DNA from 2 places in the Streptomyces sp. NPDC050560 genome. Region 1 is predicted to be linked to the other one. Evidence: riboswitches for the same ligand, from Rfam matches in the RefSeq annotation. Region 1 holds a riboswitch; the other holds the start of a gene.

Region 1 (15,241 bases):
GACTACGGATTTCGTCATGATGTCGGCAGTACACAACGAATTTCATCGGTTCATCCTTGCGAAAGCGTCGAGTCCTCATGCAGAGTGAGGGTGTGGCCGGTCGTACTTCAGATGCCAGGGAACCCAGGGACGCCAGACGCCGCGGCGGCTCCCCCGCGTTGGACTCCGTCTCCCTGGCGATCATCGAGCAGCTCCAGGAGGACGGCAGGCGGCCCTACGCGGCCATCGGGAAGGCCGTGGGCCTCTCGGAGGCGGCGGTCCGCCAGCGCGTCCAGAAACTGCTGGACCAGGGCATGATGCAGATCGTCGCCGTGACCGACCCGCTCACCGTGGGCTTCCGACGGCAGGCGATGGTCGGCATCACGGTGGAGGGCGCCCTCGATCCCGTCGCGGAGGCACTGACGGCGATGTCGGAGGTCGAGTACGTGGTACTCACCGCCGGCTCCTTCGATCTGCTCGTCGAGATCGTCTGCGAGGACGACGACCACCTGCTGGAAGTAATCAGCGACCGCATCCGGGCCCTGCCCGGTGTGCGCTCCACGGAGAGCTTCGTCTATCTGAAGCTGAAGAAACAGACCTATATGTGGGGAACGCGATAGCCGTGAGCACGGACCACAGCAATGCCGCGTACGACCACCTGTGGATGCACTTCACCCGCATGGGCTCCTACGCGCACGCGCGCGTGCCGACCATCGTCAGGGGCGAGGGCACCTCGATCTACGACGACCGGGGCAAGCGCTACCTCGACGGGCTCGCCGGACTCTTCGTGGTGCAGGCCGGCCACGGCCGGGCCGAACTCGCCGACGCCGCCGCGCGTCAGGCGCGGGAGCTGGCCTTCTTCCCCATCTGGTCGTACGCGCACCCGCGCGCGATCGAGCTGGCCGAGCGCCTCGCGGGGCACGCGCCGGGCGACCTCAACAAGGTGTTCTTCACGACGGGCGGCGGCGAGGCCGTGGAGACCGCCTGGAAGCTCGCCAAGCAGTACTTCAAGCTGGTGGGAAAGCCCGGCAAGCACAAGGTCATCTCGCGCGCCGTCGCCTACCACGGCACGCCGCAGGGCGCCCTCGCCATCACGGGACTGCCCGCCCTGAAGGCACCGTTCGAGCCCCTGGTGCCCGGCGCCCACAAGGTCGCCAATACCAACATCTACCGGGCCCCCGTGCACGGCGACGACCCCGAGGCGTTCGGCCGCTGGGCGGCGGACCAGATCGAGCAGCAGATCCAGTTCGAAGGCCCCGACAGCGTCGCCGCCGTCTTCCTTGAGCCGGTGCAGAACGCGGGAGGGTGCTTCCCACCGCCCCCCGGCTACTTCCGACGGGTACGGGAGATCTGCGACGAGTACGACGTCCTGCTCGTCTCCGACGAGGTGATCTGCGCCTTCGGCCGCCTCGGCACCATCTTCGCGTGCGACAAGTTCGGCTACGTGCCCGACATGATCACATGTGCCAAGGGCATGACCTCGGGCTACTCGCCGATAGGGGCGTGTGTCGTCTCCGACCGCCTGGCCGAACCCTTCTACCAGGGCTCGAACTCTTTCCTGCACGGCTACACCTTCGGCGGTCACCCGGTCTCCGCCGCCGTGGCCCTGGCCAACCTGGACCTCTTCGAACGCGAGGGCCTCCCCCAGCACGTCCTGGACCAGGAAGGCGCGTTCCTGGAAACGCTGCGCAGGCTCCACGACCTGCCCATCGTCGGCGACGTCCGCGGGAACGGCTTCTTCTACGGCATCGAACTCGTGAAGGACAAGACCACCAAGGAATCTTTCGACGCCGAGGAGTGCGAACGCATCCTCTACGGCTACGTCTCCCGCGAACTCTTCGAAAACGGGCTGTACTGCCGGGCGGACGACCGCGGCGACCCCGTCATCCAGCTCGCCCCGCCCCTCATCGCCGACCAGTCCACCTTCGACGAGATGGAGCAGATCATCCGGGGCGTCCTTACGGAGGCTTGGACGAAGCTGTAGGGGGCGCGGGGACGGGCGGCGCGGCGCGAGAGGATGGACGCTGCGCGGGGCGGGTCTCGGCAGTTTCGGTGCCCCTGTTGCGGCGTGTGTGGCGCGACGTGCGTAGCGGAGATGCCTTCGCGTTATATCGCGTGTCACAGCGGGGCGACGTAGCGCGCAATCCGCCCCAGGACGCGGTGACACGTAGCGCACGCGGCGCGACCCCCGCGCCGAGTCCCGCCTACTCCGTCCGGATGAGATCGGCTACGCCGTGCGGGGCTCCGTCTTACGTGTCGTCCACCAGCCGCGTCGGCGACGTGGTGCGCCGTACGAGTGGCGCGTCCCGTCGACGGTCCGGAAACCGGCTGCGGCGCCGTGTTAAGTTCACGCCGTTTTGAGAGGGAATCAACTGCTCTGAGCGAAACTGAGGTGTTCGCCATGGTGGCCCCGCCCGACAACGACGTGCTCCACGCTCGCGCTCTCCATTTCGCCCATGGCGGCTCCCCAGCGCTGGCCGCTGTCTCTCTCGGGGTGCGCGAGGGAGAGATCGTGGCCATCGGGGGGCCGCGCGGCAGCGGCAAGACGACCCTGCTGCGCTGCCTGTCGGGGCAGCTCGTACCCGAACAGGGCGAGGTCTGGTACGACGGCCACCCTGTGCACTCGCTCAGCTCCACGGCGCGTGAACGGCTGCGGCGCGAGCGGTTCGGCTGGGTCGGCGCGGGTCCCGGCCTGGTGCCCGAACTCACGGCGTGGGAGAACGCCGCGCTCCCCCTGCTCCTGGCCGGTGTGCCGCACCGCGAGGCCCGGTCGTCCGCCATGGAGTGGCTGGAGCGGCTGGATGTAGGCGCGTGCACGCGTAAACGGCCGCACGCGCTCGTCCAGGCGCAACGGCAGCGCGTGGCCATCGCGCGCGCGTTCGTCGCCCGGCCGGCGATCCTTTTCGCCGACGAACCCACGGCGCCCCTGCACCGTGCCGACCGCACCCTCGTACTGCGCACGCTGACGACGGCGGCCCGCACCCATGGCATCACGGTCGTCATGTCCACGGCCGACAACGAGTCCGCCGCCCTCGCCGATCGCTCCGTGTCCCTGCTCGACGGGCGACGCGTCACCACGATTCCGCTGCCCGGCGTCGAGTCGGAAGGCCGAGCGGCGTGCTCGCTCTCCGTCTAGCGCGCGGCGCCCGCCTCGCGGTCCAGCTACGTCGCCTGCTGGTCACCGTGGCGGCAGCCGGCACCGGTTTCCTGCTGCTGTGCACGCTCGGCTACGCCCTGGGCCACCCAGAGGCGTCCCGCACGGCGCTGCTGCGACTCGTGTGGTGCGCCGCGCCGCTGGTGGCGACGGTGGGCTTCGCGGTCTCCGTGGCACGCGCCGATCCCGGCACCCGGCCCCGGCCGGGACTCAGCGCCGTGGGTCTCGGACCGGTGCGGATGATGCTCGTGTCGGCGGCGTCGACCGGAGCGTGCTGCACGATCGGCTCCGCAGCGGCCCTGGCGCTCTTCCTGCACCTGCGTGGAGACCTGGCGGCGCTGCCGTACCACGGGGCCGCCCGGGGCCTTCTGGCCGCGGAGCAGCCGCTGCCGCTACCCGCCGCCCTGACGCTGCTCGCCCTCGTGCCCGTCCTCGCCTCCGTCGCCACTGCCGCGGCGCTGCGGCCCCGGAAAGCCAGGCCCGGCACCGAGGACGACCCGGAACGGCCCGAGCCCCCCACGCCAGTGCCCTCCGGCCTTCCGTGGGGCGTGGCCATGCTCGCCGTGGGCCTGGCCGTGGAGACCTACTCGGTGCGCGCGGGACGCTCCGCCCCGACGTTGCCGATGCCGAACGGTCTCGGCGGCCGGTCCGTCGGAGTCCTCGCCGGGTGGGCGCTGACCGCACTCGGCCTCGCGACGGCGGGACCTGCGCTCACGCACCACTGCGGACGACTGCTCCAGAGCGCGCGTCCCAGCGCCGTACGGCTGCTCGCGGGGCGCATCCTCCAGCAGGAGGCACGTCGCATCGGCCGACCTCTCGGAGTCCTCTGCGCGGTCGCCTCGGGCGCCTACGCGGGCATGACGTTGTACGCCGCAAAGCAGCCGGGCCCGGGGCCCATGAGCGCGCTCGGCGGACTGCTGGTGGCGGGCTGCGCCGCCGCCACGCTACTGATGGCCGCGGTCGAGGCGCGCCAGTCGCGGGCGGCCACCGTCGAGGAACTGCTGCGCCTGGGGGCTCCCGCCGTGGCACTGCGCGGGGCCGCGGCGCTACGGACCGTGGTTCTCGTCGCGGTCTTCCTGCCCCTGACGTGGGTGATCGCGGAGTTGGCGGCGTTGCCTCTGACAAGCTGAGAGCGCCGCCGGGCACGCGCGTGCGCGCGTTGCGCATTTCTTGCCGCGCTCCGATGAGTCCTGGGACGACCGGCAGTCTGCCCTGTACGCACTGATGAACCGGAGCCGAGCGCCGCCGTCGACCGACGCGGCCGGGCGGGTCCGGGCAGATGCCGGGAGGCGGCCATGCACACCCAGATGATCTTCGTGAACCTCGCCGTGAGCGACGTCGAGACGAGCAAGAAGTTCTTCACGGACCTCGGTTACACGATCAACAAGCAGTTCTGCTCTGAGGACACCGCGAGCGTCGTGATCAGCGACACCATCATCGCGATGCTGCTGGAGAAGAGCCGCTACCAGGAGTTCACGAAGAAGCAGATCGCCGACTCCACGACCACTTCCGAAGTGATGCTCTGCCTGAGCGCGGAGAGCCGCGAGAAGGTCGACGAACTGGTGGACCGTGCCCTGACGGTCGGCGGATCCCCCGCCGGTGAGAAGCAGGACATGGGCTTCATGTACGGCCGCTCCTTCGACGACCCCGACGGACACACGTGGGAGGTCGTCTGGATGGACCCGGCCGCCCTTGAGGAGTCCTGAGTCCGGTAGCGGCTGGGTCTGCCCCGTCACGGGGGGCGGGGCAGAGTTGCGCCTAGCATGAGCGCGTGCCGATAACTGAACCCGCCGACGCCAGTGACGCCGTCCCCGCACAACACGCGCGGAAGCGCGGGACGTCGCCGGACCACACCGACCACGAGATCGAGACTCTGGCCGAGTTCGACGAGGTCGTCGCGGACCAGGCGTCCCTCAGCGGCTACCGCGTCCAGGCCGTCGATCTGAGCGGCCGGTCGGAGACGCTTCTGTCCATCGCCGTGGACGGAGCCATCTTCCTGGGCTGCCCGATGGTCGAGGACACGGCAGCGAAGGTCCGCTCCGCAGGAGCGCTCGTCTTCCCACCCGTGCCTGACCTGCCGTTCGATCCCTACCGAGGGCTTCTGTACACGCCTGAGGGGCTGTTCAGCAGCCTTGAGGAGGGTTACGAGGCGACACCGGACGCGCGCGCGTACGCGTGGTTCCAGCGGACCAAAGACGACGGCGACATCTTCGCGTCAATGCTGCGCGCCATCCATGACGATTCCGTCTCCGACGCCCTAGACGAACTCCTCGTAGGCGCCCGCGTCGTCGGAGTCATGGGCGGGCACTCCCTGAAACGCGGCACCGCGGCGTACGCGGGAGCGGCGCGGCTCGGCCGGGCGCTCACCCGGGCCGGACTCACCGTCGCCACAGGCGGCGGCCCCGGGGCGATGGAGGCCGCGAACCTCGGCGGGTACGCGGCGCCGTTCGACGACGCGATGCTCGACGAAGCGCTGGCGCTCCTCGCCAAGGCGCCGTCCTTCGCTCCCTCGATCACCGACTGGGCGGCTGCCGCGTTCGAGATACGGTCCCGCTGGGGCTCCGGCGGAGCCTCCGTGGGCATCCCGACGTGGTTCTACGGCCATGAGCCGCCCAACGCGTTCGCGGCGCACATCGCCAAATACTTCGCCAACGCGACGCGCGAGGACGGCCTCCTGGCCCGTTCCAACGCCGGCGTGATCTTCCTCCCGGGCGCCGCGGGCACCGTCCAGGAGATCTTCGACAACGCGACCCCGAACTACTACGAGTCCCGGGGCGAACCCACCCCCATGGTGCTGGTCGACAAAGCGCACTGGGCCGAGGACCTGCCGACGTGGCCGCTGCTCCAGGCGCTGGCGCGCGGACGGTCGATGGAGTCACGTATCGCGCTTGTCGACTCCATAGAGGAGGCGCCGGAGGCGTTGGCGCGTATGGGGGTCGTGGGGTAGGCCGAGTCGTTTGTGACTCGGCTGCGTGGCCGCGACGTCGGCGCTGCTGCGTGCCGGGATCGTGGGGCGCCGTTCGGCGGCATAGCGGGCTCCTTGGGGCGCCGTTGACCGCTGCGTCACGGCGTGGACGTAGCGGGCAGCGGGGCGACGTAGCGGAGCCGAGCGGGCGGCGCGCGCACGCGTTCGCGACGGGACGTAGCCATGTAGCGGCAGACGTAGCGCCGCCCCGGCCCGCCCCCGGCTCGCGAAGCGTCCACCGCACCGTCCCCCGCTACGTAGCCGCGAACGCGATATACCGCGTCAAGCGAGCACGACAACGTCCTCCGCGGCGAACGTGATCCCCACGCTCTCCCCGGGATCAGGAGCTTCGGCCAGGCCGCAGGCGGCGTCGAGGCGGGGGCCGTGGGGCGGCCGCAGTTGAACGGCGACGTGGGTGCCTCGGAAGGAACGCGACACGACGGCGCAGGGCAGTCCCTGGTCCTCCGTGGCGGTGAGACGTACGCCGGCGGGCCGTACGAGCAGTTGGCACGTTCCCTGACCCGTGCCGGGCGGCACGGGGAGCTTTCCCCACGCGGTGTCGGCGACGTCGCCCGTCACGGTGGCGTCGACGATGTTCTCGAAGCCGAGGAAGCGGGCGACGAACGCGTCGGCGGGTTGCTGCCACACCTGGAGCGGCGTCCCGGACTGGGCGACGCGGCCTTCGCGCATCACGACGACGCGGTCGGCGAGGGCGAACGCCTCGCTCTGGTCGTGGGTGACGGCGAGGACGGTGGTGCCGAGTTCGGCGAACAGTTCCCGGAGTTCGGTCACGAGGCGGTCGCGCAGGGTGCGGTCGAGTTGGCCGAGTGGCTCGTCGAGCATCAGGAGGCGGGGACGTGGCGCCAGGGCTCGGGCCAGGGCGACACGCTGCTGCTCGCCGCCGGAGAGGGTAGCGACGCCGCGACGTTGCGCGTCGGGGAGGCCGACCAGCTTCAGAAGTTCCGCGACGCGCGCGTCGCGTTCCGCGCGGGTGGCTCCCTGCATGCGCAGCCCGAAGGCGACGTTCCCGCCGACGTCGCGCTGCGGGAACAGTTGGTGGTCCTGGAACATGAGCCCGACGCCGCGCTTGTGGACCGGGACGGAGCCCTGGTCCTGCCCCCCGAGAAAGACGCGCCCCGCGTCGAGCCGCTGGAGGCCGGCGACGACACGGAGCAGCGTCGACTTGCCGCTGCCGCTCGGGCCCAGCACGCACACCGTCTCCTGGTCCGCGACATCGAGGTCGATCGCGTCGAGGGCGACGTGTCCGCTGAAGCGCACGGTGCCTTTGTCGACGGTGAGCATGTCAGAACTCCCCCGTGGTGGGCGCGGTGCGGGCCACGGTGCCCGCGCGGGCGCCGCGACGTGGGCTCCCGGGCCGCGGCTGGGGCCTGGATGCCAGTTGTTCGAGCAGGAGCAGCGAGACGGCGCAGACGGCCATGAGGACGACGGAGAGGGCCATGGCCTGGCCGTAGTTGAGTTCGCCGGCGCGCCCCAGCAAACGGGCCACGGCGACGGGCAGGGTGGGGTTGTCGGGGCGGGCGATGAAGACCGTGGCGCCGAACTCTCCCAGGGAGACGGCGAAGGCGAACCCGGCGGCGATGAGCAAGGCACGTCGCACCATCGGCAGGTCCACCTCGCGCCAGGCACGTAGCGGCGACGCGCCGAGGACGGCGGCGGCCTCGCGCAGCCGGTCATCGACGGCGCGGAGCACGGGAAGCATCGTCCGTACGACGAACGGGACCCCGACGAGTGCCTGCGCGAGCGGCACGAGAATCCAACTGGAGCGCAGGTCGAGGGGCGGTTTATCGAGGGCGATGAGGAACCCGAAGCCGACGGTCACCGCGGAGACCCCGAGCGGCAGCATCAGCAGCGCGTCGATGCCGCGCAGGAGGCGGCCCGCGCGACGTGTGAGCGCCGCTGCCGCCAGGCCCCCGATGACGAGGGCGATGCCCGCGGCGGCGAGCGCGTACTGGAAGGAGTTCGCGATGGCGTCGACGGGGGGCACCAGGAACGTTCCGCCGTCGGATGAGGTGAGGGCGCGGTAGTAGCCGAACCCGTAGCCGCCGGCGGTGTCGAGGGAGCGCTGGACGAGCACGCCAAGGGGCAGCAGGAGCAGCAGGATGATGCTGGCGAGCACGGAGCCGAGCAGGGTCCGCTGGAGGGCGCCACGGGGCCGGTGCGACGTCGTGGCGGCGTCCACGAGCCTGAGGGCGCCCTCGCGGCGCCGCACCGTCCACGCGTGGACGGCGAGAACGAGGCCCACCGCGACAAACTGCACGAGGGTGAGCACCGCGGCCGTCGGCAGGTCGAAGAGTTCGGCGGTCTGGCGGTAGATCTCGACCTCGACGGTGGAGTAGGCGGGGCCGCCCAGGATCTGTACGACGCCGAACGACGTGAACGTGAACAAGAAGACCATCAGCGCCGCGGCCGCCACGGCGGGGGCGAGGGCGGGGAGCGTGACTCTGCGCCACGCCGCCCAGCGGGAGGCTCCCAGGACACGCGCAGCGTCCTCCTGGCGCGGGTCGAGCTGAGCCCACAGCCCGCCGACGGTGCGGACGACCACGGCGTAGTTGAAGAAGACATGGGCGAGCAGGATCGCCCAGACGGTCGTGTCGAGCCGTACGCCCCACAGCTCGTCGAGGAGGCCGCCGTGGCCGAGGAGGGCCAGGAACGCCGTTCCCGCGACGACGGTGGGCAGTACGAAGGGCACCGTGACGGCGGCGCGCAGCAGCCGCTTGCCGGGGAAGTCGAAGCGGGCGAAGACGTAGGCGCCGGGCAGGGCGATCGCGAGCGTCAGCGCCGTGGAGGCGAGCGCCTGCCATGTCGTGAACCAGAGGACGTCGCCGATCCCGGGGCGGCCCAGCACGTCCCAGATCCTGCCGGGCCGCGGCCCGTCGCCGGTGTTCAGTCCGCGTCCCACGATCGCGACGACGGGGTAGGCGAAGAAGGCCGCGAAGAACACGACGGGCACCGTCATGAGCGCTCCGCGCGCGACGTCCGCCCGCGACGTCCCGGCGCTACGTCCTCCGGTCCTCACTTCAGTACGAGTGCGGTCCACGAGTCGACCCAGTCGTCCCGGTGGTCGGCGATGCGGCTCGGCGCCATGGTGTGCGGGTCCGTCACCTGGACGGCGTACTTGCGGTACGAGGCGGGGGGTTGGGCTCCGTTCACGACGGGGTCGACGAACATGTTGAGCGGCATGTCGTCCTGGAACTTCTTGGTGATCAGGAAGTCCAGGAACGCCTTGCCGCCCTTGGTGTTGTGGGCGTTGCTGAGGAGGCCGGCGTACTCGGTCTGCTGGAAGCAGGTGCCGGAGGAGACGCCCGTGGGCGCTTGCGCGGGCTGCGGGTCGGCGTAGATGGCCTCAGAAGGCGGCGAGGAGGCGTAGGACACGACGAGGGGCCGGTCGCCCTTGGCCTTCTTGCCGCCCGCGGAGCCGGAGAACTCGGTGTTGTACGCCTGCTCCCAGCTGTCGACGACCTTGACGCCGTTCGCCTTGAGCTTCTTCCAGTAGGTCTGCCAGCCGTTGTCGCCGTACTGGGCCGCGCTGCCGAGGAGAAAGCCGAGGCCCGGCGAGGAGGTGGCGGCGTTCTCGGTGACGAGGAGGTTCTTGTACGCCGGTTTGGCGAGGTCGGCGTAGGTCCTGGGCGGCTGGATCTTGTGGCCGGTGAAGTACTTCTTGTCGTAGTTGACGCAGATGCTGCCGGTATCGATGGGAGTCACGCGGTTCTTGTCCTGGTCGACGCGGTACTGGGCCTTGACCTGACCGGCGCCCTTGGCCTCGTAGGTCTGGAACAGGCCGTTGTCCAGGGCGCGCGACAGCAGGGTGTTGTCGACGCCGAAAAAGACGTCTCCCTGGGGGTGGTCCTTGGTGAGGATCGCCTTGTTGACGGCTTGCCCGGCGTCGCCGTCCTTGAGGACCCGCAGCTTGTAGCCGGTGGTCTTCTGGAAGTCGGCGAGCACGCTCTTGGACGCCGCGAAGGAGTCGTGGCTGACGAGGGTGACGGTCTTGGAGTCCCCGGAGCCGCCTGCCGCGTCGCTGCCGGAGTCCGAGTCGGAGCACGCGCCGAGCGTGCCGACGCCGAGTCCGGCCGCCAGTACGACGGCCGAGATCCTTCTTGTGGTGCCCATTGTTTGTCCTCCTGGGTGTCCAGGAAGAGACGCGGCCCCGCCCTTCGCACCCGCTGCGGGTGCGGCCCCGTCGCGGGCGTGGGCAGGGCGCAACAGCTTGAGTAGGTCCGAACTTCCTACCCGGAATGACCCGGGCGAGGTTCAGAGGGTCTGCGGCCTGTCCGCTCGTCCGAGCGTATGCCGCACTCTCAGCGCTGTGGCGCTCCCCTGTCGGAATATGAAGATGTCCGTCGTCACGTGTGCCGTACGCGCGTGATGTCCACTAAGGACCGCGTACCGTCCCCAGCGTACAAGTTCACCTTTCGGACGCCGCGAGCTGCCCGCAGGCCCCGTCGATCTCCTGGCCGCGTGTGTCGCGCACCGTGACGGGGACGCCATGCGCTGCGATGGCGTCGACGAAGGCGCGCTCGTCCTCGGGGCGCGAGGCGGTCCAGCGGGAGCCCGGAGTCGGGTTCAGCGGGATCAGGTTGACGTGGGCGTGGCGGCCCTTGAGGAGGCGGCCCAGGCGGTCTCCTCGCCATGCCTGGTCGTTGACGTCGCGGATGAGCGCGTACTCGATGGAGACACGTCGCCCCGAACGGTGCGCGTAGTCGAAGGCGGCGTCCAGGACCTCGCGGACCTTCCAGCGGGTGTTGACGGGGACGAGGGTGTCGCGCAGCTCGTCGTCGGGCGCGTGCAGGGAGACCGCGAGGCGGCACTTGAAGCCCTCGTCCGCGAAGCGGTGGATGGCGGGGACGAGGCCGACGGTGGAGACCGTGATGCCGCGCTGGGAGAGCCCGAGGCCGTCGGGCTCGGGGTCGGTGAGGCGGCGGATGGAGTCGACGACGCGCCGGTAGTTCGCCAGCGGCTCGCCCATGCCCATGAAGACGATGTTGGACAGGCGGGTGGGTGCACCGTGGGCCGCGGCGTCGTCGGCCGTGCCCATCTCGCCGTCGCGTACCGCGCGCATGCCGTCGACGATCTGGTGGACGATCTCCGCCGTCGACAGGTTGCGGTCGAGTCCCGCCTGCCCGGTGGCGCAGAACGGGCAGTTCATGCCGCAACCGGCTTGGGAGCTGATGCACATGGTGACCCTGTCGGGATAGCGCATCAGGACGGACTCCACGAGGGTGCCGTCGAACAGCCGCCACAGGGTCTTGCGGGTCGCTCCGTCGTCGCAACTGATGTGCCGCACCACGGACATGAGGTCCGGCAGCAGCGCCTCTTGGAGCCGGCCCCGCGCGCCCGCCGGGATGTCCGTCCACTGCGCAGGGTCGTGCGCGTAACGCGCGAAGTAGTGCTGCGACAGTTGCTTGGCGCGGAACGGCTTCTCGCCGAGCGTCGCGACGGCTTCCTTGCGCTGCGCAGGGGTGAGGTCGGCGAGGTGCCGCGGCGGCTTCTTGGCTCCGCGGGGCGCGACGAAGGTGAGGACTCCGGGTTCAGGCATGGTTCGTCCAGTGTCGCAGACCCGGGAGGGTGCGAGGGTGCGGCGTGGGTGGAGGGGGTGGAGACGTAGCGGGCGATGGGGCGCGGCGGATACGTCGCGGGCAGGGGGTACGTCGCGGCTGGGGCGCTACGTGGGGTGTGGGAAACGTAGCACGGGGGCGGAGCGGGGCTACGTGGGAGGGCGCTGGCTGGGGCATGGGTGGGGCGCCGTGGCTACGTACGTAGCGCCGCACCGTCGAACGGTGCAGCCTCGCGCGACGTAGCGGCACGCGATATAGCGGCGCGAAAGGCTACGTAGCGACGTAACGGGGCCCGCGGAGGCTACGGCGCACGGACCGACGTAGCGCGCCCCGTATATCGCGAGTGCTCCGCTACATACGCAGCGCCCGCACCGTCGCCCCCGCCGCGCACGCGGACCAGGGCGCCATGCGGGCGCGACGTAACGCGGTCAGGAGCCGACGAAGACCACCATCAGCAGCCAGGCCACGGGCGCGGTCGGCAGCAGGGAGTCGAGGCGGTCCATGATGCCGCCGTGGCCGGGCAGGAGCGTGCCCATGTCCTTGATCCCGAGATCCCTTTTGATCATGGACTCGCCGAGGTCGCCGAGCGTGGCGCTGGCCGCGACGGCGAGGCCGAGGAGGAGCCCTTGCCACCAGGCCCCGTCGTCGACCATGAGCTGCATGCACAGCGCCCCGGCGACCATAGCGAAGGCGACGGCTCCGACCAGGCCCTCGCGGGTCTTGCCGGGGCTGATGCGGGGCGCGAGCTTGTGCTTGCCGAAGCGCCAGCCGACGGCGTAGGCGCCGGTGTCGCTGACGACCGTCAGTATCAGGAACGTCAGTACGCGCCGCGGTCCGTCGTCGGCGGTGAGCATCAGTGCGACGAACGTGGCGAGGAATGGCACGTAGAACGTCGCGAAGACGCCCGCCGTGACGTCCTTGAGGTAGCCGTGCGGAGACTGCGCCATGCGCCAGACGAGGACGGCGAGCGCGGTGAGCGCCATGGCCACCCAGGCGCCCTCGGCGTTGCGCACGTAACCGGCGACGACCATGGCGGTGCCGCCGACCGCGAGCGGTACAAAGGGCGCGTTGATGTCCTTGCGTTCGCTCAGGCGCGACGTGAGTTCCCAGAGGCCCACGACGACGGCGACGACTATCACGCCGACGAAGACGGCCTTGACGACGAAGAGCGAGGCGATGATCACCACCCCGAGGCCGAGGCCGACCCCTATGGCCGCACCCAGGTCGCGGCCCGCGCTCTTCTTCTGCGGGGCCGGCGCCGGCTGCGGCTGGGGGGCGCTGGGCATGGGCTCCTGCGGCTCGGGCTGCGGCTGCGACGTGGGGGCACGGAACGGGGCGCCGCTCGGTGAGCCGGCTCCCGCACCGTCCCCCTGGTATCCGCCGCTCGCGGGTTCGTCGGGCACGATGGGCATGGGCCGAGTCTGCTGGGCGCCGTGCGCATCGTATGCGGGACCCGCCGGGGCCGCCCCCTGGGCGTGCGGGGGCCAGGGTTGCGGGTGCCCGGTCTGTGGCGGCGCTCCCCAGGAAGAGTGGTTCATCAGACCTCGAGCAGCTCGGATTCCTTGTGCTTGAGCAGCTCGTCCACCTGGGCGACGTACTTCGTGGTGGTGTCGTCCAGTTCCTTCTCGGCGCGCCTGCCCTCGTCCTCGCCGACCTCGCCGTCCTTGATCAGCTTGTCGATGGTCTCCTTGGCCTTGCGGCGTACCGCGCGGATGGAGATCCGGGCGTCCTCGCTCTTGGTCTTGGCGACCTTGATGAAGTCCCTGCGGCGTTCCTCGGTCAGCTCGGGGAAGACCACCCGGATGATGTGGCCGTCGTTGCTGGGGTTGACGCCGAGGTCGGAGTCGCGGATGGCCTGCTCGATGTTGCGCAGCGCGGTCTTGTCGAACGGGGTGACCACGGCCATGCGGGGTTCGGGCACGGAGAACGAGGCGAGCTGGTTGATCGGGGTCATCGCACCGTAGTAGTCGGCCACGATCTTGTTGAACATCGCCGGGTGTGCGCGTCCGGTGCGGATCGCGGCGAAGTCGTCCTTGGCGACCACGACGGCCTTCTCCATCTTCTCCTCGGCTTCGAGGAGGGTCTCTTCGATCACCACTTGCTCCTGCGTGTCTTGAGCGGGTCCGGCATCCCGTGGGTGGCGGCCGGCTGGGTCGCGTCTCTTTCCCTGCACGGTGTCCCTCCGGCAGGGCTTTGTCCATCCCTCTGGTGGCGGCTGCGCCCGGTGTCAGGCGCGGGCGCTCTGGTCGCCTACGAGGGTGCCGATCTTCTCACCCTTGACGGCCCTCGCGATATTGCCCTCCTTGAGCAGCTCGAAGACGAGGATGGGCAGCTTGTTGTCGCGGCAGAGGGTGACGGCGGTGGCGTCGGCGACGCGGAGGTCGCGCGTGATGACCTCGCCGTAGCCGAGGGAGTCGAACTTGACCGCGTCGGGGTTCTTCTTGGGGTCGGAGTCGTAGACCCCGTCGACGCCGTTCTTGCCCATCAGGAGGGCCTCCGCGTCGATCTCCAGGGCGCGCTGGGCGGCGGTCGTGTCGGTGGAGAAGTACGGCATCCCCATGCCGGCTCCGAAGATGACGACGCGCCCCTTCTCCAGGTGCCGTACGGCGCGCAGCGGGATGTACGGCTCGGCGACCTGTCCCATGGTGATGGCGGTCTGGACCCGGGAGTCGACGCCCTCCTTCTCGATGAAGTCCTGGAGGGCGAGGCAGTTCATGACGGTGCCGAGCATGCCCATGTAGTCGGAGCGGGCCCGGTCCATGCCGCGCTGCTGGAGTTCGGCGCCGCGGAAGAAGTTGCCGCCGCCGATGACGACCGCGATCTCGGCGCCGTCGCGTACGACGGCGGCGATCTCCCGGGCGATGGCGTGCACCACGTCGGGGTCGACGCCCAGTCCTCCGCCGCCGGCGAATGCCTCGCCGGACAGCTTCAGCAGGAAGCGTCCGGCTACTTTGCCGTCGTCGCTCGTGTCGCCCTTGTCGGCCCTGGTGGTCATGGAGATCTCCTCGCGGTGCGCATACGAAGGAGGCCATTGCCGGTGGGGAGTGATGGGCATCCCATGCGCGGCAATGGCCTCCTCGTCAGATCTGCGTGCGTCCGTCGCGTACGGGGGCACCGTACGCGCGCGACTGCTGGGTCGACCCTAGCCGGGCCGGGCCCCTGTCGCCCAACGGACTCAGATGCCGACCTTGATGCGGGTGAAGCGCTTCAGGGTGACACCGGCCTCGTCCAGGACCTTACGGACGGCCTTCTTGTTGTCCTTCGCGAAGGGCTGGTCGAGGAGGGTGACCTCCTTGAAGAAGCCGTTGACGCGCCCTTCGACGATCTTCGGGAGAGCGGCCTCGGGCTTGCCCTCGTTGCGCGACGTCTCCTCGGCGACGCGGCGCTCGTTCTCGACGACCTCGGCGGGTACGTCCTCGCGGGCGAGGTACTGCGGGGAGAACGCGGCGATGTGCTGCGCGACGTCCTTCGCGACGTCGGCGACGGTGTCGTCGGAGGCGCTGCCCTTGTCCAGTTCGACGAGGACGCCGATCTGCGGCGGCAGGTCGGGCATGGTGCGGTGCATGT
Region 2 (15,241 bases), on a different contig from region 1:
GTCGAGGTTGCCGAGGTCGATGCCGCCGATCGCGAACCAGGGGCGGGCCGTGTCGAGCGAGGCCGCGTAGCGCACCAGGTCGAGCCCGGGGGCCGGGCGGCCCGGCTTGGTGGGGGTGGGCCAGCAGGGTCCTGTGCAGAAGTAGTCCACGCCGTCCTGGAGGGACGCCGCCATCGCCTCGGGTCCCGTGTGGGTGGAGCGGCCGATCAGGGGGCGCTCGCCGACGATGGCCCTCGCGGCCGGTACGGGCAGGTCGCCTTGGCCGAGATGGAGTACGTCGGAGCCGATGGCGCGGGCGATGTCGGCGCGGTCGTTGACCGCGAGGAGCTTGCCGTGGCGGCGGCAGGCGTCGGCGAGCACCTCCAGGTTCGCCAGCTCGTCGCGGGCCTCCATGCCCTTGTCGCGCAGTTGCAGGATGTCGACGCCGCCCGCGAGGACCGCGTCGGCGAACTCGGCGAGGTCGCCGCGGCCGGTGCGGGCGTCCGTGCACAGGTACAGGACGGCGTCGGCGAGCTGGGTGCGCGGTGCGGTGGTGGGCATGGTCGTGGTCTCCCCCGGCGGTGTGCGGTCGAAGCGGGCGCCGTGCGGGGGCGCCCGCCCTGTGGGGGCGTACGGGGCGCGTCGCGCGCCCCGTACGCGGTGGTGCGATCTGGGTGGGACGGGGTCAGACGGCCAGCGCCTGAGCGCGGCGCTTCACCTCCGTGCCGCGGTTCTCCGCGAGCGCCTGGGCGGGGGTGCCCGGCAGGCTCGCGTCGGGGGTGAAGAGCCACTCCAGCATCTCGGCGTCGGTGAAGCCGTCGTCCCGCAGGAGCGTCAGGGTGCCGGTGAGGCCCTTGACGACCTTGTCGCCGTCGATGAACGCGGCGGGCACGTGCAGGGCGCGGTTCTCACCCCGGCGTACGGCGATGAGCTGGCCCTCCTTGACCAACTGGCGGACGCGGGTCACCTCGACGTCGAGCATCTCGGCGATGTCGGGGAGGTTGAGCCAGGCGGGGACGAGAGCATCGATTTTTGCGTCAATCTCGGTCACGGGACAAGCGTGCCATCTTGGACGGGGGGTCGGAAGCGGGGTGCCTCCCGGCGGGGGGATGTCATCCCTTGCACCGGGGCTCCGCCCCGGGCCCGGAGGGGGTGGGTGGGGGCGGTTCTGTGTGGTCCCCGGAGGGGGAATTTGTTGTCCGTGGTCCGGGTGGGTTCGGCACCGCCGGGGGCGGCCGATTGGGTTGGGCGCCGTTGCGGCGGGATTTTTCACACGTGCGGTCAGAGGGTGGCCGACTTCAGGGGGATCGTGGGGTTGGGGAGGGTGGTGGGGTTCATGGGGGTGGCGGTGGCGATGAGTTTGCGGGACTGGGTGAGGTCGCGGGGGCGGCCCACCGTCAGGGTGGCGGTCAGGCGGGAGTCCCGCAGCCAGCAGACCGTCCAGGAGGGCTCCGCGGGGTCACCGCGCCACAGGAGGGTGTCGGCGGGCGTGTGGTGGCCCGCGTACTGGACGAAGCGGCCGAACTGCTCCGACCAGAAGTACGGCACCGGGTCGTAGGTGGCGGGCGCCTCGCCGACGATGTTGGCGGCGACCGTGCGCGGCGCCTGGAGCGCGTTGTCCCAGTGGTGCACGAGGAGCCGTTCGCCGCTGCGCCGCGAGGGGTACGAGGCGCAGTCGCCGGCCGCGTACACGCCGGGCAGCGTGGTGCGCAGCGACGCGTCGGCCGCGATCTCCCCGTGCGTGCCGAGGCCGATCCCCGAGCCGGCGAGCCAGCCCGTCGCGGCGCGTGCCCCGATGCCGACCACGACGGCGTCCGCGGACAGCCGCGCGCCGTCCCCGAGGACGACCGCGCCCGGCTCGACGCGCGCCACACGCGCGCCGGTGCGCAACTCCGCGCCCGCCTCCGCGTACCAGGCGGCCATCGGGGCGGCCACCTCGGCGGGCAGGGTGCCCGCGAGCGGCCGGTCGGCGGCCTCCACGACGGTCACCGCGCAGCCCGCCTCGCGCGCGGCCGTGGCGAACTCCGCGCCGATCCAGCCCGCGCCGACGACCACCACGTCCCGCTGCCCGGCGAGCACGCCGCGCAGCCCCGCCGCGTCGTCGAGGGTGCGCAGCACGTGCACCCCGGGGGCGCCCTCGGTGCCGGGCAGCCCGATCGGCTCGGCGCCGGTCGCGAGGACCAGCGTGTCGTAAGGGAACGGGCCCGCCGAGGTGTCCAGTTCGCGGTCGGCGGGCCGCAGCCCGCTCGCGCGCACCCCGAGGCGCAGCGCCACGCCGAGCCCGTCGAAGTCGATGTCGAAGGCGGAGCCGTCCGCCTTGCCGAGCAGCACCGCCTTGGACAGCGGGGGCCGGTCGTACGGCGGGTGCAGCTCCTCGCCGAGCAGGGTCACCGGGCCCTCGAAGCCCCGCTCGCGCAGGGCCACCGCCGTCTGCACCCCCGCCATGCCCGCACCGACGATCACCACACGGTGTTCGGGACCTGCCTGCCCTGTCCGGCCACGCTGCCGGGTCTGTTCGATCACCACGCCACGATAGTCAGCCGCCTCGTGCCGGTCGGCGGTGGCCCCGGTGACCTCCCGCACAGCAGACGGCGCCTTACTGGCGGCGGGCGCGTCGGGTTAGGGTGAAAAGCGCAGGAGCACTCGCGGGAGCCCGGACGCACCGGGCTGAGAGGGAGGCTGGGCGGCCTCCGACCGTACGAACCTGATCCGGGTCATTCCGGCGAAGGGAGGGTTGTGACACTCATGGCGTCTTCTCCACCACCCACACCCCCGCCCGCGGCACCGGCGGCCGCGTCGGTATCCGTTGCGGCGGCGCAGTCGGCGTCGCCCCGTGCGGACGCGGCGGAGCGCGCGCCCGACGCGCTGGTCGTCGGCGGCGGGGTCATCGGCCTCGTCACCGCCTGGCGGGCGGCGCTCGCGGGGCTGCGTACGACGGTCGTGGACCCGGCGCCGGGCGGCGGCGCCGCGCAGGTCGCCGCGGGCATGCTGGCCGCGGTCACCGAGCTGCACTACGGCGAGCAGGCGCTGCTCGCCCTGAACCTGGCCTCGGCCGAGCGCTACCCCGATTTCGCGCGGGAGCTGACCGAGGCGACGGGACAGGACATCGGCTACCGCAGGAACGGCACGCTGTCCGTCGCGCTCGACGCGGACGACCGGGCGCACCTGCGCGAACTGCACGCCTTCCAGGCCCAGTCGGGGCTGCACGCGGAGTGGCTGGCGGGCCGGGAGTGCCGTCGGCTCGAACCGATGCTCGCGCCCGGTGTGCGCGGCGGGCTGCGGGTCGACGGCGACCACCAGGTGGACCCGAGGCTGCTGTCGGCGGCGCTGGTGACGGCGTGCGAGCGGTCCGGGGTGCGCTTCGTGCGGCGGTGGGCGGCGGCGCTCGACGTGGCGCGTGAGCGCGCCGTGGGCGTGGTCCTCGACGACGGCACCCGGCTGGCGGCGGCGCGGACCGTGCTGGCCTGCGGCAGCCTCAGCGGGCGCCTCGACGGGGTGCCCCCGGCGGTGCTGCCGCCGGTGCGCCCGGTGAAGGGGCAGGTGCTGCGGCTGACGGTGCCCCCGGAGCGTGCGCCGTTCCTGACCAGGACGGTACGGGCCATGGTCCGCGGCAGCCAGGTCTACCTGGTGCCGCGGCTCAGCGGCGAGCTGGTCGTCGGGGCGACGAGCGAGGAGATGGGGTGGGACACCACGGTCACCGCGGGCGGCGTCTACGAGCTGCTGCGCGACGCCCACGAGCTGGTGCCCGGCCTCACCGAGCTGCCGCTGACCGAGACCAGCGCGGGGCTGCGGCCCGGCTCCCCCGACAACGCGCCGCTGCTCGGCCCCACCGCGCTCGACGGGCTGCTGCTGGCCACCGGGCACTTCCGCAACGGCGTCCTGCTCACCCCGCTCACCGGGGACGCCCTCGCCGAGGCCCTGACGACGGGCGAACTGCCCGAGGTGGCCAGGCCGTTCACGCCCGGGCGGTTCGCGCCGCAGGCGCCGTACGGCACGGCGGCCCCGCGGGCCGCGGGGCAGGAGCGGCCGGTATGAGTCCCAGGAAGAACACGGCGAGCAACGACACCGCCGACACCGCCGACGGCGCCGTGTGCACCGTGTCCGTGAACGGCGAGCCGCGGGGGCTGCCCCCAGGCACCACGCTCGCGGCGCTGGTCGCGGGCCTCACCAGCGCCCACTCGGGGGTCGCTGCGGCGGTCAACGAGGCCGTCGTACCGCGCGGCGCGTGGCCGTCGACGGCGCTGTGCGACGGGGACCGGGTGGAGGTCCTGACGGCGGTCCAGGGAGGTTGACCATGACGGACACGTACACCGGCGCCGAGGGGCCCGCGGGCGCCCCGGCCCGGGACACAGGCACAGGCGAAGGCGCGAGGGCCGGTGACGGCGACCCGCTGGTGCTCGGCGGGCTCACCCTCGCCTCCCGGCTGATCATGGGCACCGGCGGCGCGCCCAGCCTCGACGTGCTGGAGCGCGCGCTCGTCGCGTCGGGGACGCGGCTGACGACGGTGGCGATGCGGCGGCTCGACCCGGGCGTCCAGGGCTCGGTGCTCTCGGTGCTCGACCGGCTCGGCATCGCGGTGCTGCCGAACACCGCGGGCTGCTTCACCGCGGGCGAGGCCGTGCTGACGGCGCGGCTCGCGCGCGAGGCGCTGGGCACCTCGCTGGTGAAGCTTGAGGTGGTCGCGGACGAGCGGACCCTGCTGCCCGATCCTGTGGAGCTGCTGGACGCCGCGGAGACCCTGGTGGACGACGGTTTCACGGTGCTGCCGTACACCAACGACGACCCGGTGCTCGCGCGCCGTCTTGAGGAGGCCGGGTGCGCGGCCGTGATGCCGCTCGGCTCGCCGATCGGGTCGGGGCTCGGTATCCGCAACCCGCACAACTTCGAGCTGATCGTGGAGAACGCGCGCGTGCCGGTCATCCTCGACGCGGGCGCGGGCACCGCGTCGGACGCGGCCCTCGCCATGGAGCTGGGCTGCGCGGGCGTGATGCTGGCGTCGGCGGTGACCAGGGCGCGGGAGCCGGTGCTGATGGCGGAGGCGATGCGGGCCGGGGTGGAGGCGGGGCGGCTCGCGTACCGGGCCGGGCGCATCCCGGTGCGGCGGATCGCGTACGCGTCGTCGCCCCGCGAGGGCGTCGCGGCGCTGTCGGCGGGGGCCGCGCACGACCCGGAGCGCCCGGCGTTCTGAGGGGCGGCAGGGGGCGCGGCGCGGGCCGGGCGGGGGCCCGCAGCCGGGCGCGCCGGGTGTCACAGCTCGGCACCAGCCATGTGCCGGTATGCGACCGGCCGACGTGGGGTGTCGGCGGGGCCTCGTAGACTCACGACGTGGATACGAGCCTCAAGGACCCCCTCGTCGGGCAGGTACTCGACGGGCGCTACCGCGTCGACGCGCTGATCGCGGTGGGCGGTATGGCCACGGTCTACCGGGCCCTGGACACCCGTCTCGACCGGGTGCTCGCGCTGAAGGTGATGCACCCGGCGCTGGCCGCCGACGCGTCGTTCGTGGAGCGCTTCATCCGCGAGGCGAAGTCCGTGGCCCGGCTCTCCCACCCCAACGTCGTGGCGGTCTACGACCAGGGCGCCGACGGGCAGTACGTGTACCAGGCGATGGAGTACGTGGCGGGCTGCACGCTGCGCGACGTGCTGCGCGAGCGCGGCGCGCTCCAGCCGAGGGCCGCGCTCGACATCCTTGAGCCGGTGCTCGCCGCGCTCGGCGCCGCGCACCGCGCGGGCTTCGTGCACCGCGACATGAAGCCGGAGAACGTCCTGATAGGGGACGACGGCCGGGTGAAGGTCGCCGACTTCGGCCTGGTGCGCGCCGTGGACTCGGTCACCAACACCACGGGGACCGTGCTCGGCACGGTGTCGTACCTGGCCCCCGAGCAGATCGAGAAGGGCGCGGCCGACCCCAGGGTCGACGTGTACGCGTGCGGCGTCGTGCTCTACGAGATGCTGACGGGCCGCAAACCGCACGCGGGCGAGTCCGCGGCGCAGGTGCTGTACCAGCACCTCAACGAGGACGTGCCGCGCCCCTCCGACACCGTCCCCGGGCTGCCGGCCGCGCTCGACACGCTGGTCGCCGCGGCGGCGGCGCGGGCGGCGGCCGGGCGGCCCGAGGACGCGGTGGCGCTGCTCGCCCGCGTCCGCCGGGCCAGGGAGGGCCTGACGGCGGCGCAGCTCGACGCGGTGCCGCCCGGCGCGCTCGCGGCAGGGCACGACAACGCCGAGGACCGCACCAGCGTCATCCCGCGGGCCGCGGCCCGTATCCTGCCGCGCCCGCTGCCGGTCGGCGACGACGACGCGGCCGACGCTGAAGGCCCTGGTGGCCCCGGCGGCCCCGGCGGCGGCTCCGAGGACGAGCTGAACCGCACCAGCAGGCTCGCCCCGCCGCCGCCCGGGCCGCCGGGGCCGCGCGGGCGCCGGTTCGTGCCGCCCCGCAGGGGCACCCTGATCGCGGTGCTCGCGGTCCTGGTGGCGCTCGCGGTGGGCGCGGGGGTCTGGTACATCAACTCGGGCCAGTTCACCAAGGTCCCGCCGCTGCTGGCGAAGACGGAGGCGCAGGCGAAGCAGCGGCTCGGGGAGGCCGGGCTCGGCGTGGGCGACATCACCCGCAGGCACAGCGACAGCGACGAGCGCGGCACCGTGATCTCCACCGACCCGGCCGCGGGCAGCCGTATCAGGGACCACGACAAGGTGGGGCTCACCATCTCGCTCGGCCCCGACACGGTGAAGGTGCCGAGGCTCGAAGGGCTCTCCCTGGGCGACGCGAAGTCCGAGCTGGCCTCGGCCGGTCTTGAGGCGGGCATGGTCACGCAGGAGTTCGACGACGACGTGGACAAGGGCTCGGTGATCTCGACGTCCCCGGCGGGCGGTACGACGCGCAAGTCGGGCACGGCGGTGGCGATCAAGGTCAGCAAGGGCGCCGCGGTCGAGGTGCCCGACGTGACGGGCGAGTCCGCCGACGACGCCACGGACGACCTGGAGGACGAGGGCCTGCACGTGCGGGTCTCCAGGACCCGGGTGACGTCGGAGGCCGACAAGGGCGACGTGGCCCGGCAGTCCCCCGGCGAGGGCACCAGGCTCGCCGAGGGCGACACGGTGACGCTGACGCTCTCCAAGGGCCCCCGGATGGTGGAGGTCCCGGACGTCACGGGGCAGAAGGTGGACGACGCCCGGCGGACGCTGGAGGACGCCGGTTTCGAGGTGAAGGTCGACAAGGGCTTCCTCGACGGCATCTTCGGCGGCGGCGACAAGGTCAGCGAGCAGTCGGTGGAGGGCGGCGACGAGGCGCCGGAGGGCAGCACGATCACCCTGAAGGCGGGCTGACCGTCGCGCGGGCGCCCGGCGCGTGGCGTGGATGCGTGGCGGGGGCGCGTGGCGTGTACTCCGGGCGCCGTGCCCCACCCGTGGCGCGCCGCGTGCGGGGCGCGTGCCAGGCTTGGTCCGTGACCAGCAGTGTGCTTCCCCGTAATCCCGTCGGCGGGCATGTCCCGGTGGCCGGGGGTCTCGCCGCGGCGGGGCTCTCGTACGCCCGGGACATCGGCGCCGAGACCGTGCAGGTGTTCGTGGCGAACCCCCGGGGGTGGGCGACACCGGCCGGGAACCCCGCGCAGGACGAGGCGTTCCGCGCGGCCTGCGCCGAGGGCGGCGTCCCCGCCTATGTGCACGCCCCCTATCTGATCAACTTCGGCTCGCACACCGAGGAGACCGCCCGGCGCTCCGTGGCGTCGCTGCGGCACTCGCTGCGCAGGGGGCGGGAGATCGGGGCGCTCGGCGTGGTCGTGCACACCGGCTCCGCGACCGGCGGGCGGGAGCGGGGGGTGGCGCTGGCGCAGGTGCGGGAGCTGCTGCTGCCGCTGCTCGACGAGCTGACCGCGGACGACGATCCGTATCTGCTGCTGGAGTCGACGGCGGGCCAGGGCGCGTCGCTGTGCTCGCTGGTCGCGGACCTCGGCCCCTACTTCGAGGCGCTGGACGCGCATCCGAGGCTCGGGGTGTGCCTCGACACCTGCCATGTGTTCGCGGCGGGGCACGACCTGACCGCCCCCGGGGCGGCGGCCCGCACCCTCGACCTGCTGGTGGAGACGGTCGGGGAGGGCCGGCTGCGGCTGATCCACGCCAATGACTCCAAGGACGTGGTGGGCGCCCACAAGGACCGGCACGAGAACATCGGCGCGGGCCACATCGGCGAGGACGGCTTCGCGGCGTTGCTGGCCCATCCGGCGACGGCGGGCGTCCCGCTGATCCTGGAGACCCCTGGCCCGAAGGCGCGGCACGCCGAGGACGCCGCGCTGCTCAAGAAGCTCAGGGAATACCCTAGGGGGGTATAACGTTCCGGCGGGGGCGGGCCGGGAGCGCGCCCGCGGGAAGGGAGCCGGACGATGGAGCACACGGAGCACGCGCCCGCGAGCTGGGGCATGGCCGCGCAGGCCACCCTGCACTGTCTGACGGGGTGCGCGATCGGAGAGGTGCTCGGCATGGTGATCGGCACCGCGCTGGGCTGGGGCAATGTGCCGACCACGGCCCTCGCGGTCGTGCTGGCGTTCTTCTTCGGCTACGCGCTGACGATGCGCGGGGTGCTGCGGGCCGGTCTTGGGTTCGCGGCGGCGCTGCGGGTGGCGCTGGCGGCGGACACGGTGTCCATCGCCGTGATGGAGCTGATCGACAACGGCACCATCGCGCTGTGGCCCGCGGCGCGGGACGCGGGCCTGCCCGACGCGCTGTTCTGGGGTTCGCTCGCGATCTCGCTGGTGCTGGCGTTCCTGGTCACCACGCCCGTCAACCGCTGGATGATCGGGCGGGGCCTGGGCCACGCGGTCGTGCACCGGCACCACGCGGGGCACCACTGAGCGGCCGGGCTCAGCCCTCCTGGCCGGCGGCGGACAGTTCGGGCCCCTCGCCCGGCTCCTCCTGGTACGTGTAGCGCTGCTCGCGCCAGGGGTCGCCGATGTTGTGGTAGCCCCGCTCCTCCCAGAAGCCGCGGCGGTCCGCCGTCATGTACTCCACGCCGCGCACCCACTTGGGACCCTTCCAGGCGTAGCGGTGCGGCACCACGAGGCGGAGCGGGAAGCCGTGTTCCGCGGTGAGGAGTTCGCCGTCCCTGTGGGTGGCGAGGACGGTGTTGTCGGCGGTGAAGTCGGCGAGCGTCAGATTGGAGCTGAAGCCGTACTCGGCCCACACCATCACATGGGTCGCGGACGGGTGCGGCGGCGCCAGTTCCGTCAGGACCCGGGGCAGCACCCCGCCCCATTCGGCGCCGAGCATGCTGAATTTCGTCACGCAGTGCAGATCGGCGACGACCGTGGAGTAGGGCAGCGCGGAGAATTCCTCGTGATTCCAGCAGCGCTTGCCGCCGTCCGCGGTCGCCCCGAATACCCGGAATTCCCAGCGCTCGGGCCTGAACTTCGGCACCGGGCCGTAGTGGGTGACCGGCCAGCCGCGCTGGAGCCGCTGCCCCGGCGGCAGTCCTGAAACGGTCTCCGTGGGGGATGTCCGGCTTGTCGGGTGGCCCATGCACCCATCCTGACATGCCCGGTACGAAGAACTGCATGCGCCCCGGCGCGCGCGTCCCGTAACGCGCATATCGGGCACCGCTTCCCGGTGTCGGCAGGTCGCGAAGGCGCCGGTACCGGCGCGTCGTAGCGCGGATCGACCCGCCGCGCGCCGGGGCGTGCGGCGGGCGCGGGCACCGATGAGGAGCGCCGGAGTAAGCCTGGGCTTACTGGACGGCGCCGATAGCCGATGGGAGGATGCGCCACTGCCTGATCAATCCCACGGAAGGAGCCTTGGCGATGCAGGGTGATCCCGAGGTCATCGAATTCCTCAACGAGCAGCTCACCGCCGAACTCACCGCTATCAACCAGTACTTTCTGCATGCGAAATTGCAGGAGAACTACGGCTGGGCCAAGCTCGCGAAATACACACGGGCCGAGTCGTTCGACGAGATGCGGCACGCGGAGATCCTGACGGACCGGATCATCTTCCTTGAGGGGCTGCCGAACTATCAACGCCTCTTCCACGTGCGGGTCGGGCAGAGCGTCACCGAGATGTTCCAGGCCGACCGGCAGATCGAGGTGGAGGCGATCGACCGGCTGCGGCGCGGGGTGGAGGTGATGCGGACGAAGGGCGACATCACGTCGGCGAAGCTGTTCGAGTCGATCCTCGCGGACGAGGAGCACCACATCGACTATCTGGACACCCAGCTCGACCTGGTGGAGAAGCTGGGCGAACCGCTCTACATCGCCCAGCTCGTGGAGCAGCCGAGCACGGACGGGGACGACTCGTCCGGCGGGTACGGCTCAGGGCACTGAGGGGAGGGCCGGTCAGGCGGCCTCGTCCAGCGACTCGCCGCGGGCCCGGCCGACGGCGGCGAGCACCACCGCGGCCTCCCGGCCGCTCGGCGCGCCGGTCACCGCGGGTGCCTCGTCGGGCGCCGGGTGCGCGGGGCAGGCGAGGCGTCCCAGCAGGGCCTGGATGCGGCGCACACAGGAGCCGCAGTCGGTGCCGGCCTTGCAGGCGGAGGCGATACGGCGCGGGCTGTCGGCGCCGTCGGCCGCGTGCCGCCTGACCTGTGCCTCGGTGACACCGAAGCAGTTGCACACGAACATGCCAGCCACCTCCCTGGGCCCTGGGATCGAGGGGTCGCCACCCCGAAACCGTCCCGGTGAGGCAAACCTAACCTTACCTATGCCGAGGGAAAGCGCAAAAGGGCCGCGGCCACCGATGGGGCACGGATCACACGGACCCGCCCCCCACCGGCGGCCGCCAGCCGACCGCAACCGGCTCATGAACGGGACCAGTAGGTGCTCCGCACCTACTGGTCTCGGTACATCTCGGCCACGAGGAACGCCAGGTCGAGCGACTGGCTGCGGTTGAGCCTGGGGTCGCAGGCGGTCTCGTAGCGCTGGTGGAGGTCGTCGACGAAGATCTCGTCACCGCCGCCCACGCACTCGGTGACGTCGTCGCCTGTCAGCTCCACATGGATGCCGCCGGGGTGGGTGCCGAGCGCCTTGTGGACCTCGAAGAAGCCCTTGACCTCGTCGAGTACGTCGTCGAAGCGGCGGGTCTTGTGGCCCGAGGCGGCCTCGAAGGTGTTGCCGTGCATCGGGTCGGTCACCCAGGCGACCCTGGCGCCCGACGCCGTGACCTTCTCCACCAGCTCGGGGAGCTTGTCCCTGACCTTGTCGGCGCCCATCCGCACCACGAACGTCAGCCGGCCGGGCTCGTCGTCGGGGTTGAGCCGCTCGACGTAGCTCAGGGCCTCCTCCGCGGTGGTCGTCGGGCCCAGCTTGACCCCGATGGGGTTGCGGATACGGGAGGCGAACTCGATGTGCGCGCCGTCCAGTTGCCGGGTGCGCTCACCGATCCACACCATGTGCCCCGAGACGTCGTACAGGTCGCCGGTGCGGGAGTCGACGCGGGTGAGCGCCGACTCGTAGTCGAGCAGCAGCGCCTCGTGCGAGGCGTAGAACTCGACGGTCCTGAACTCCTCGGGGTCGGCGCCGCACGCCAGCATGAAGCTGAGCGCCTTGTCGATCTCGCGGGCGAGCTGCTCGTAGCGCTGTCCCGAGGGGGAGCGCTTGACGAAGTCCTGGTTCCAGGCGTGCACCTGGCGCAGGTCCGCGTAGCCGCCGGTGGTGAAGGCGCGGACCAGGTTCAGCGTGGAGGCGGAGAAGTGGTACATCCGCTTCAGCCGCTCCGGGTCGGGCACCCGGGCGGCCTCGGTGAACTCGAAGCCGTTGACGGAGTCACCGCGGTAGCTGGGCAGGGTCACCCCGTCGCGGGTCTCGGTGGGCTTGGAGCGTGGCTTGGAGTACTGGCCCGCGATCCTGCCCACCTTCACCACCGGCACCGAGGCGGCGTAGGTGAGGACGGCGCCCATCTGGAGGAGGGTCTTCAGCTTGCCCCTGATGTGCTCGGCGGACACTCCGTCGAAGGACTCCGCGCAGTCCCCGCCCTGGAGGAGGAACGCCTCGCCCCGGGCCACGGCGGCCATGCGGGCGCGCAGTTGGTCGCACTCGCCGGCGAAGACGAGGGGCGGATAGGAGGTGAGTTCCGCGGTCACGTCGCGCAGGGCCGCGGCGTCCGGGTACTCGGGCTGCTGGGCCGCGGGCAGGTCACGCCAGGTCGCCTGGGCATCGACGATTCGGGAATCAGCGTTCACGGTCACGCCTCCACAGTACGGGGTCCTGCGGGGGCCCTCGGGGGCCGCTCAGGAATTGAGATGACCGGACGCATCACACGGCGGCGCCGGGTGCGCGGGACCCGGCGTCCGCTAGGGTGGCGGCATGGTCGCGTACTCGACCCGGGGCGTCCCCATGATCGACGTCCCGGTGCACAACTGGTGGTGGACCGCTCATCCGGCGGCCCACTGACACGCGTACCCACTGTCGCGAAGGCCGCCCGAGGGCGGCCTTCTCCGTTTTCCGGAGTTCCCGGGTTCTCTGAGTTCCCTGAGTCCCCTGAGTTCCCGGAAAGTCCCCGGCCCCGGGGGCCGCTCCTCCCAGCAAGCGCCTCGCATCCCACGAGAAGGCACCCGGAGAGGACGACCCCATGACCGAGCCGTACGGCGGCCAGCACGAAGAGAGCGGCGGGCCCGAGGAGAAGGGCCGGCCCGACGAGGGCGGCAGCCCCGAGGACGGCCGCGGCAGGACCGCCGGGGGCGGCTTCCGCCTCGACGAGCTGCTCGCGCCCGGCGCGGGCCCGTTCGCGGTGCTGCGCCGCCGCACCCCCGGACACGACCCCGACCAGGTGGAGGTGCTGCGCGGCCCGGTCCGCGACGTGGCGACGCTGGCGGAACTGCCGGTGGGCCCCGGGCCCTCGCTCGCGCTCGTGCCGTTCCGGCAGATCGCGGAGCGCGGCTTCGACGTGCGCGACGACGGCACCCCGCTGAGCGTGCTGAGCGCCGACACGTACCACAGGCTGCCCCTGGACGAGGCGCTGCGGCAGCTCCCCGAGCGCCCGGTGGAGGTGACCGGCGGCGGCTTCGACGTCGGCGACGAGGAGTACGCGCGCACCGTGGCCCGGGTGCTGCGCGAGGAGATCGGCCGCGGCGAGGGCGCCAACTTCGTGGTGCGGCGCACGTACCGCGGCACCCTGCCGGGCTTCGGCCGGGCGGACGCGCTGGCGCTGCTGCGGCGGCTGCTGGCGCACGAGCGGGGGGCGTACTGGACGTTCCTGGTGCACACCGGGGAGCGGACGCTGGTCGGCGCGAGCCCCGAGGTGCATGTGCGGATGGCGGGCGGCACCGTCGTGATGAACCCCATCAGCGGCACGTACCGCTATCCGGCAGGGGGCCCGACGGCCGAGGGGCTGCTGCGCTTCCTCGACGACGGGAAGGAGGCGGAGGAGCTGTCGATGGTCGTCGACGAGGAGCTGAAGATGATGTGCGACGTCGGCGACATGGGCGGGGTCGTCGTCGGGCCGCGGCTGCGGGAGATGGCGCACCTCGCGCACACCGAGTACGAGCTGCGCGGCAGGTCCTCGCTGGACGTGCGGGAGGTGCTGCGGCGGACGATGTTCGCGGCGACGGTGACGGGCTCCCCGGTGCAGAACGCCTGCCGGGTCATCGAGCGCCATGAGCACGGCGGGCGCGGCTACTACGGGGGCGCGCTGGCGCTGCTGGGCACCGACGCGGGCGGCGCCCAGACGCTGGACTCGCCGATCCTGATCCGTACCGCGGACATCGACGCGGCCGGGCGGCTGCGGGTTCCGGTGGGCGCCACCCTGGTCAGGGGCTCGCGGCCGGAGGGCGAGGTGGCCGAGACGCACGCGAAGGCCGCGGGGGTGCTGGCCGCGCTCGGGGCGGTGCCGCAGGCGTCGCGGGCGGCGCGCGGCGGGCCCGCGCCGGGCTGCGACCCCCGGGTGCGGGAGGCGCTGGACGCGCGCAGGGCGGGGCTCGCGCCGTTCTGGCTGCGGATGCAGGAGCGGCTTCCGTCCGGCGCGGCGGGCGGCGCGCTCGTGGTGGACGGCGAGGACACCTTCACCTCGATGCTGGCGCACCTGCTGCGCTGCGCCGGGTACACGGTGACGCTGGTGCGGCACGACGCGCCGGGGCTGCGGGCCGCGGTGGCCGCGCACCGCGGCCCGCTGGTGCTCGGCCCCGGCCCCGGCGACCCGGCGGACACCGGGGACCCCAGGATGCGGGCGCTGCGCGCGCTCGCGGCCGAGGCGGTCGGCGCGCACCGGTACGGGGTGCTGGGGGTGTGCCTCGGGCACGAGCTGATCGCGGCGGAGCTGGGGCTCGACATCGTCCCGTCCCGGGTGGCGTACCAGGGGGCGCAGCGCACCGTGCAGCTCTTCGGGCGGCCGGAGACGGTGGGCTTCTACAGCAGTTTCACGGCCCGCTGCGACGAGGAGTCGGCGGCGGAGCTGGCCGCGCACGGTGTCACCGTGTCGAGGGACGCGGCGAGCGGCGAGGTGCACGCGCTGCGCGGGCCCGGCTTCGCGGGGGTGCAGTTCCACCCGGAGTCCGTGCTGACGCTGCGCGGGGACGCGATCGTACGGGAGCTGATGGCGGAGGTGACGCGGGGCGCGGCGGCGGTGGCCGGGGAGCGGCCCGCCGACTGAGCGGTCCCGGCGCCGGGCGGCGGGTGCGCGGCGCCGCGCCGCCCGGGTGCCGGAGGCCCGGGCGGCCGCCGCGGCCGGGTGGCGGCCGGCTCGCGGGGCAGGGGGCGCGCTCCTCGGGGCGGCGGGGTCGGGGGCCGTGTTCCCGGGAGCGCTGTCGCAGGGGTGGCGTGGTTCGAGAACCTGGTTCGCCGGGGTGCCGGGCCCGGCGGGCCGGGACCCGACGGGGGCGGTCGGGAGGGATTGTGCCGAGGTGCGGCGCGGCCCGGTGGCCCGGTCAGCCGAAGAACACCCCGACCTCCTTGTACAGCTCGGGCTTGACCGTCTTCAGTGTGGCGGTGGCGTCCGCGATCGGGACGCGGACGATGTCCGTGCCCTGGAGCGCGACCATCTTGCCGAAGTCGCCGTCGCGCACCGCCTCGATCGCGTGCAGTCCGAAGCGGGTGGCGAGCCAGCGGTCGAAGGCGCTGGGGGTGCCGCCGCGCTGCACATGGCCGAGCACGGTGGTGCGCGCCTCCTTGCCGGTGCGCTTCTCGATCTCCTTGGCGAGCCACTCGCCGATGCCGGAGAGCCGTACGTGGCCGAACGAGTCGAGGGTGCCGTCCTTGAGGACCAGGTCGCCGTCCTGCGGCATGGCGCCCTCGGCGACGACCACGATCGGCGCGTAGGAGGCCCGGAACCGGGAGGTGACCCAGCC

The links. Region 1 has a riboswitch for thiamine pyrophosphate ahead of ACIBIW_RS30655 (thiamine ABC transporter substrate binding subunit). Riboswitches for the same ligand answer to the same signal wherever they lie in the genome.
Region 2: linked by a shared signal. The riboswitch ahead of thiO (glycine oxidase ThiO) and the one ahead of ACIBIW_RS30655 (thiamine ABC transporter substrate binding subunit) in region 1 are both predicted to bind thiamine pyrophosphate.

Annotation. Positions count from the first base shown of each region.
Region 1 covers NZ_JBITGT010000016.1:76,532-91,772, reverse strand. The annotation lists gene ACIBIW_RS30695 (Lrp/AsnC family transcriptional regulator) at 78-599, shown strand; gene ACIBIW_RS30690 (aspartate aminotransferase family protein) at 584-1,963, shown strand; gene ACIBIW_RS30685 (ABC transporter ATP-binding protein) at 2,381-3,115, shown strand; gene ACIBIW_RS30680 (hypothetical protein) at 3,097-4,263, shown strand; gene ACIBIW_RS30675 (VOC family protein) at 4,429-4,839, shown strand; gene ACIBIW_RS30670 (LOG family protein) at 4,998-6,080, shown strand; gene ACIBIW_RS30665 (ABC transporter ATP-binding protein) at 6,381-7,400, opposite strand; gene ACIBIW_RS30660 (ABC transporter permease) at 7,402-9,075, opposite strand; gene ACIBIW_RS30655 (thiamine ABC transporter substrate binding subunit) at 9,132-10,229, opposite strand; TPP riboswitch at 10,325-10,448, opposite strand; gene rlmN (23S rRNA (adenine(2503)-C(2))-methyltransferase RlmN) at 10,525-11,655, opposite strand; gene ACIBIW_RS30645 (phosphatidate cytidylyltransferase) at 12,103-13,212, opposite strand; gene frr (ribosome recycling factor) at 13,212-13,769, opposite strand; gene pyrH (UMP kinase) at 13,902-14,669, opposite strand; gene tsf (translation elongation factor Ts) at 14,850-15,241, opposite strand, start outside.
Region 2 covers NZ_JBITGT010000006.1:208,858-224,098, forward strand. The annotation lists gene thiE (thiamine phosphate synthase) at 1-540, opposite strand, end outside; gene ACIBIW_RS15635 (Rv2175c family DNA-binding protein) at 665-1,030, opposite strand; gene ACIBIW_RS15640 (NAD(P)/FAD-dependent oxidoreductase) at 1,261-2,502, opposite strand; TPP riboswitch at 2,615-2,727, shown strand; gene thiO (glycine oxidase ThiO) at 2,725-4,014, shown strand; gene thiS (sulfur carrier protein ThiS) at 4,011-4,271, shown strand; gene ACIBIW_RS15655 (thiazole synthase) at 4,274-5,167, shown strand; gene pknB (Stk1 family PASTA domain-containing Ser/Thr kinase) at 5,305-7,305, shown strand; gene ACIBIW_RS15665 (deoxyribonuclease IV) at 7,425-8,309, shown strand; gene ACIBIW_RS15670 (DUF4396 domain-containing protein) at 8,361-8,828, shown strand; gene ACIBIW_RS15675 (sulfite oxidase-like oxidoreductase) at 8,839-9,492, opposite strand; gene bfr (bacterioferritin) at 9,771-10,289, shown strand; gene ACIBIW_RS15685 (bacterioferritin-associated ferredoxin) at 10,302-10,586, opposite strand; gene ACIBIW_RS15690 (class II 3-deoxy-7-phosphoheptulonate synthase) at 10,793-12,148, opposite strand; gene ACIBIW_RS15695 (trp operon leader peptide) at 12,297-12,353, shown strand; gene ACIBIW_RS15700 (anthranilate synthase family protein) at 12,532-14,547, shown strand; gene ACIBIW_RS15705 (6-phosphofructokinase) at 14,822-15,241, opposite strand, start outside.